Actinocorallia herbida: one gene and its partner. The protein of the gene in region 1 interacts with the protein of each later gene in a pairwise test. Links are inferred from orthologs where the notes say so. Each region holds a gene or a part of one and is shown in the gene's direction. Other genes may lie near its edges.

Region 1 (3,099 bases):
GATCCACACGCTGTCCGGCGTCCGCCGCAGCAAGTACAACCAGTACGACTCGGTCATCCTGCCCATCCACCGCTGGCTGGAGGGCAAGGGCGTCCGCACCGAGTTCGGGACGACCGTCACGGACGTGCGCTTCGCCGACGCCGCCTGCCGACGGGTGGCCGCGCTCGAGGTGACGCGCGGAGGCGAGACCGCTCTGATCGAGGTGGACCCCGCCGACAGGGTGTTCCTCACCCTCGGCTCGATGACCGCCGACACCGCCTACGGCGACCGGGACACCGTGCCGGAGTTGATCCGGGACAAGCGCGACGGATCGTGGCGGCTGTGGGAGCGGCTCGCCGCCAAGGCCCCCGACTTCGGTCGTCCCCAGGCGTTCAGCTCCTCGGTGGACGAAAGCAAGTGGGAGTCCTTCACCCTCACCTTGCACGGCCCCGCTCTGCTCGACCGCATCACCGCCTACACGGGCAACGTCCCCGGCTCGGGCGCTCTGGTGACGTGGAAGGACTCGTCCTGGCTGCTGTCCATCGTGGTCCCCGCGCAGCCGCACTTCCGGGACCAGGACCCGGACACGTACACGCTGTGGGGTTACAGCCTGTTCGGCGACCGTCCCGGCGACTACGTGGGCAAGGCCATGGACGACTGCACGGGCGCGGAGGTCCTCGACGAGCTGCTCGGCCACCTCGGCTTCGACGACATCGCCGACGAGGTGCGCCGGACGACGCGGATCACGACGGTCCAGATGCCCTACATCGATTCCCAGTTCATGCCACGGGCCGTGCGCGACCGTCCGTACGTGATCCCGAAGGGCGCGCAGAACTACGCGTTCCTGGGCCAGTTCACGGAGGTCCCCGAAGGCGTCGTCTTCACTGTGGAGTACTCCGTGCGCACCGCCATGATCGCCGTCTACCACCACTACGGGATCACCAGGCCCATCCCGCCGATGTACCACGGCCTCACCGACCCCAAGGTCGCGTTCACGGCTCTGCGCACCGCCCTGGGCTGACCGGAAGGCCGATGATCACGTTCCCTTGCGGGCGCGGCCGCCACCGCCGCGCGATTCCTGTGCGGGGAGGGCCGAGGTCTCCTGGGCGCCGCCCCGCCGATCCGCCGGCGCCGAGTCCGGGCCGCGAGGCGGGTTCGTGCCGCAGGACCGGACGCTCGCCGCCTGAGCCGCGGCTCCCTGGAGAAGGCGCAGGGACAGGGCCGGAGGTCCTACCCTGGCGCTATGGCGACGCAGGTGACCTCCCGGCAGAGGGCGAAGCGGTTCCAGGACGAGACACGGCTCGGCCTCGTACGGCGCGCCCGGCGGATGAACCGGACGCTGGGCGCGACCTACCCGGACGCGCACTGCGAGCTGAACTTCACGAACCCGTTCCAGCTCCTGGTGGCCACGGTGATGTCGGCCCAGACGACGGACTCCCGGGTGAACCTGACCACCCCCGCGCTGTTCGCCAAGTATCCGACCCCGGACGATCTCGCGGCCGCCGACCCCGAGGACGTCGAGACGATCATCAAGCCGACCGGTTTCTTCCGCGCCAAGACCAAGTCGATCATGGGCCTCTCCGCGGCGATCCGCGACAGGTTCGACGGCGAGGTCCCGGGCCGCCTCGCCGACCTCGTCACCCTCCCCGGTGTCGGACGCAAGACCGCCAACGTGGTCCTCGGCGACGCGTTCGGGGCGCCGGGGCTGACGGTGGACACGCATTTCGGGCGGGTCGTGCGGCGGTTCGGGTGGACGGAGGAGGACGATCCGGTCAAGGTCGAGGCCGAGATCGCCGGGATGTTCCCGAAGAAGGACTGGACGCTCCTGTCGCACCGGCTGATCTGGCACGGGCGGCGTCGCTGCCACGCCCGTCGGCCCGCCTGCGGGGCCTGCCCCCTCGCTCAGGACTGCCCGTCCTTCGGCCTCGGCCCCACCGATCCGGAGGTCGCCCGCAAGCTCATCCGCGACCGTTCCTTCGCCTGACGGGGCAGGGCTAGGATCCTCCTGCGCTCGTGGGGGGATGTCGGGATCCAGTGGCTTTCAGGGGACGTGTCGGCGGTGCCGCGGCTTCCGCGCGGGTGACCGTCGTCCTGGTGCTGCTGAGCTTCTGCGCCGTCTATGTGCTGGCCGCCCCGAGCCGCGCACCGGGCGCGTGGGGCGCCGCGCTCGCCATCGCCGCCGTGCTGGCGCTCTTCGTGCTCCAACTACGGCACGTGCTCTACCGATGGCCGGGGCCGGTGCCCTTGGCGCTCCAGGTGGTCCTCACCTTCACCGCCGTGCTTTGCCTCGACGTTTCCGTGGGACTCTTCGGCCTCCTCGCGGGTTCCCTGCTGCTCACCGAAGGCCGCGCGGCGAAGGCCGGGGCGCTGCTGATGGCCTCCGCCGCCTTCCCCGTGGCGGCCCTGCGCAGCGGCGTCGGCGCCACCGCGCTGGACTCGGCGGTCACCGCGGCGATCATGGCCCTCGTCGTCTACGGGCTGACCCGCCTCGCCGCCCAGGTCGAGGCGGTCGCGGCGGCCCGGCTGACCGCGGCCGGCAACGCCGCCGCGGAGGAGCGCCTGCGCATCGCCGAAGAGCTGCGCGGACGGCTCGACGCCGGGCTCGCGGCACTCGCGCGGGAGGCGGCGCGGCCCGGGCCGACCGCGGCCTCGCTCGGCGCGCTGCTCGCCGACGCGCGTGCCGCCCTCGCGGCGGTCCGCACGACGGCCGCGGAGTTCCGCGGCCTCTCACTGGCCCCCGAGGTGTCCGCGGCCCGGACGCTGCTCGCCGCCGCGGGCATCGAGGCGCGGGTCGGCGTGGGCCACACCGAGCCGCTCGGCGCGACCGGGTCCCTCTTGGCCGCCGCCTTGCGCGAGGCGGTCACCCGGGTGGTCGCCGAGGGCACCGCCCGGGTCTGCGCCATCGAGACCGAGCACCGCGACGGTCGCGTCGTCCTGCGGGTGAGCGACGACGGCGTCCGCGCCGCGGAAAGGCCCGCGAGCGCCCTCGACGGGCTCGCGGAACGGCTCCGGAAGGCGGGCGGGACCCTTACCTCGGAGCTGGGCGCCGACGGCCGGTTCACGGTGGAGGCGTCCGCTCCCGTCACGGAGGGGGCGCTCCCGTCCGTCGACCGTGCGTCC
Region 2 (3,678 bases), 1.8 Mb from region 1 along the record:
TACCCCATAAGCATGATCCACACGTGCCCCACATGCGGTTTCGCCTTCCCATCATGCTCCTCCCAGAAACGACAGGCGCACGTTCCGGTCGGGATTGTCGACGTTGATGTCGACGAGGGCGATCGACTGCCAGGTGCCGAGGGCAAGTCTTCCCCCGATAACGGGAATCGTTGCATAAGGCGGGATGAGGGCGGGCAGTACGTGGGAGCGGCCGTGGCCCCGGGTGCCATGGGCGTGGCGCCACCTGTCGTCGGCCGGGAGCAGGTCGCGGAGCGCGGCGAGCAGGTCGTCGTCGCTGCCGGCGCCGAGTTCGAGGACCGCGATCCCGGCGGTCGCGTGCGGGACGAAGACGTGCAGGAGCCCGTCGCCTTCGCCGCTGATGAAATCGCGGCATTCGCCGGTGATGTCGTGAACGGTGTCGCGGCGTCCGGTGGTCACCGAGAGGAGAGTCGTCTTCATGAGAGGATCATCACAGGTGTAGACCAATACGGGCCGGGGAAGGCTTTGCCGCTTTCTCGTCACGCAGCGCCGACACGGTGTGTTTACCTGCACCCTGACCGGCCTAACATGGGGTCTGACAGTGCTGTGACCTGCGTCTTGTTACCGGGCAGTAGAGATGCGATGGCGCTCCGGCGGCGGCAGGATGGGCACTGAACGTCGACAAACAGCCGATGTACCCGCGTGACAAGGGGACACCAGTGCCTTCCGGACGCCAACGCTTCTCGATCATTAGCGACGGCCTGCCGAGCCAGCTCCCGGACATCAACCCGGACGAGACCAGGGAGTGGCTCGAATCACTGGACACGGTCATCAAGACCGAGGGCCGTACCAGGGCCCGCTATGTGATGCTCAAGCTGCTTGAGCGAGCCAGGGAACAGCAGGTCGGGGTGCCCGGCCTGCGCAGCACCGACTACATCAACACCATCCCCCCGGAGAAGGAGCCCTGGTTCCCCGGCGACGAGCACATCGAGCGTCGCATCCGGGCCTATATCCGGTGGAATGCCGCGATCATGGTCTCCCGGGCGAACCGTCCGGAGCTGAGTGTCGGCGGCCATATCGCCACCTATGCCTCGGCCGCCTCCCTCTACGAGGTCGGCTTCAACCACTTCTTCCGCGGCAAGGACCACGGCGAGTCCGGTGACCAGGTGTTCATCCAGGGCCACGCGGCCCCGGGCGTGTACGCGCGCGCGTTCCTCGAGGGCCGACTGAGCGAGCAGCAGCTCGACGGGTTCCGCCAGGAGGTCTCGCACCCCGGCGGCGGTCTGTCGTCGTACCCGCACCCGCGGCTCATGCCCGACTTCTGGGAGTTCCCGACCGTCTCGATGGGCCTCACCGCCATCGACTCGATCTACCAGGCGCGGTTCAACCGCTACCTGCTCTCGCGCGAGCTCAAGGACACCTCCCGCTCGCACGTCTGGGCCTTCCTGGGCGACGGCGAGATGGACGAGCCCGAGTCGCTCGGCGCGATCGGCCTCGCCGCCCGCGAGGAGCTGGACAACCTCACCTTCGTGATCAACTGCAACCTCCAGCGGCTCGACGGGCCGGTCCGGGGCAACGGGAAGATCATCCAGGAGCTGGAGTCCTACTTCCGCGGCGCCGGCTGGAACGTCATCAAGGTCATCTGGGGCCGCGACTGGGACCCGTTGCTGGCCAAGGACGTGGACGGTGTGCTCGTCAACAAGATGAACAACACCCCCGACGGCCAGATGCAGACCTTCACCGTCGAGCCCGGCGCCTACACGCGCGAGCAGTTCTTCGGTGACGACCCCCGGCTGCGCAAGATCGTCGAGCACCTGAGCGACGACGACCTCACCAAGCTCTCGCGCGGCGGCCACGACTACCGCAAGCTCTTCGCCGCCTTCAAGGCAGCGCGTGAGCACGTCGGCCAGCCGACCGTGATCCTGACGCACACCATCAAGGGCTGGACCCTCGGACCCGACTTCGAGGCCCGCATGTCCAGCCACCAGATGAAGAAGCTCACCAAGAACGAGCTCAAGGAGTTCCGGGACCGTCTCTACCTGGACATCCCGGACTCGGCCCTCGAGGCCGACCTCCCGCCCTACTACCACCCGGGCCAGGACTCCGAAGAGATCCAGTACATGCAGGAGCGCCGTGCCGCGCTGGGCGGCTTCCTGCCGAAGCGGATCAACCGCGCCAAGCCGCTCACCCTGCCCGGCGACGCGCCGTACGACGAGCTGCGCAAGGGCTCGGGCAAGCAGTCGGTGGCCACCACCATGGCCTTCGTCCGCCTGCTCAAGGACCTCATGAAGGACAAGAACATCGGCCAGCGCTTCGTGCCGATCATTCCGGACGAGGCCCGCACCTTCGGCATGGACGCGATGTTCCCGACGGCGAAGATCTACTCGCCGCACGGGCAGACGTACGAGTCGGCCGACCGCAAGCTGATGCTGTCCTACAAGGAGTCCGAGCAGGGCCAGATCCTGCACGAGGGCATCTCCGAGGCCGGCTCCATGGCGTCGCTGATCGCCTCCAGCACGGCCTACGCCACGCACGGCGAGCACATGATCCCGATCTACATCTTCTACTCGATGTTCGGGTGGCAGCGGACCGGCGACCAGATGTGGGCGATGGCCGACCAGATGGGCCGCGGGTTCATGCTGGGCGCCACCGCGGGCCGCACGACCCTGACGGGCGAGGGCCTCCAGCACGCCGACGGGCACTCGCACCTGCTGGCCTCGACCAACCCGGCGACGGTCAGCTACGACCCGTCCTGGTCGTTCGAGCTGTCGCACATCGTCAAGGACGCGCTCCGCAGGATGTACTCGGCGACCCCCGAGCACCCGCTGGGCGAGGACATCAACTACTACCTGACGCTGTACAACGAGCCTTACGTACAGCCCGTCGAGCCGGCCGGCCTGGACGTCAAGGACCTGCTGCGCGGCCTGTACAAGTTCGCCGACGGACCGGACCTCGGGTCGGAGGCGCCCAAGGCGCAGATCCTCTCGTCCGGCGTGGCCGGGCCCTGGGGCGTCGAGGCCCAGCGGATCCTCGCCGAGGACTGGGGCGTGTCGGCGGACCTGTGGTCGGTGCCGTCCTGGACCGAGCTGCGCCGCGAGGCGATGAACTGCGACACCTTCAACCTGCTCAACCCCGAGCGCGAGCAGCTGATCCCGTTCGTGACGCGGCGCCTGGCCGACGTCCCGGGCCCGATCGTCGCGGTCAGCGACTTCATGCGCGCGGTGCAGGACCAGATCGCGCCGTGGGTCCCGGGTGACTTCACCTCGCTCGGCACCGACGGGTTCGGGTTCTCCGACACCCGCGCCGCGGCCCGCCGCTTCTTCCACGTCGACGCCCAGTCGATCGTGCTCCAGGTGCTCACCCGCCTGGTGAAGCGCGGCGAGCTGAAGCACGAGGTGCTCCAGCAGGCGATCGCCCGCTACGGCCTGGACCAGGGCGTCGCGGCGGTCTCGGGCGCCAACGCCCCGGCCGAGTCGGGCGGCGCGGCCTGAGAAGGCGGCTCCGCGGCGCCGACAGTGGCGCTGCACGGGCCTGAACGCCAAGGAGGGGGCCGGATCCGTCCGGCCCCCTCCGGTGTTCCCGGGGACTGTCCCGCGGTCTGTACGGCCCACAGCGGGCCTGGTGACGTCAGCGGCCGAGCACCAGCACGTCCTGGTCGAGCCGGCAGGCCAGGTCGCCGTGTTCGCGCAGCCTGCGCAC

Evidence for each region.
Region 2: the proteins of nth (region 1) and aceE interact in binary tests that used the Escherichia coli proteins (3 or more experiments, as listed by UniProt). The link is inferred for Actinocorallia herbida from one-to-one orthologs.

What each region holds. Positions count from the first base shown.
Region 1 is NZ_RJKE01000001.1:9,349,231-9,352,329, forward strand. Bases 306-3,092 are described here. They hold nth (endonuclease III), read left to right. Parts: upstream 306-1,222; coding sequence 1,223-1,963; downstream 1,964-3,092. Other genes in these bases: EDD29_RS42665 (oleate hydratase), read left to right, coding at 306-1,000; EDD29_RS42675 (histidine kinase), read left to right, coding at 2,059-3,092. In the rest of the region: more of EDD29_RS42665, read left to right, coding at 1-305; more of EDD29_RS42675, read left to right, coding at 3,093-3,099. UniProt on the Escherichia coli protein: DNA repair enzyme that has both DNA N-glycosylase activity and AP-lyase activity. The DNA N-glycosylase activity releases various damaged pyrimidines from DNA by cleaving the N-glycosidic bond, leaving an AP (apurinic/apyrimidinic) site.
Region 2 is NZ_RJKE01000001.1:7,594,222-7,597,899, reverse strand. The notes cover bases 305-3,670. They hold aceE (pyruvate dehydrogenase (acetyl-transferring), homodimeric type), read left to right. Parts: upstream 305-698; coding sequence 699-3,470; downstream 3,471-3,670. Other genes in these bases: EDD29_RS34615 (sulfotransferase family protein), read right to left, coding at 3,607-3,670; EDD29_RS34625 (secondary thiamine-phosphate synthase enzyme YjbQ), read right to left, coding at 305-459. Also shown: more of EDD29_RS34625, read right to left, coding at 52-304; more of EDD29_RS34615, read right to left, coding at 3,671-3,678. UniProt on the Escherichia coli protein: Component of the pyruvate dehydrogenase (PDH) complex, that catalyzes the overall conversion of pyruvate to acetyl-CoA and CO(2).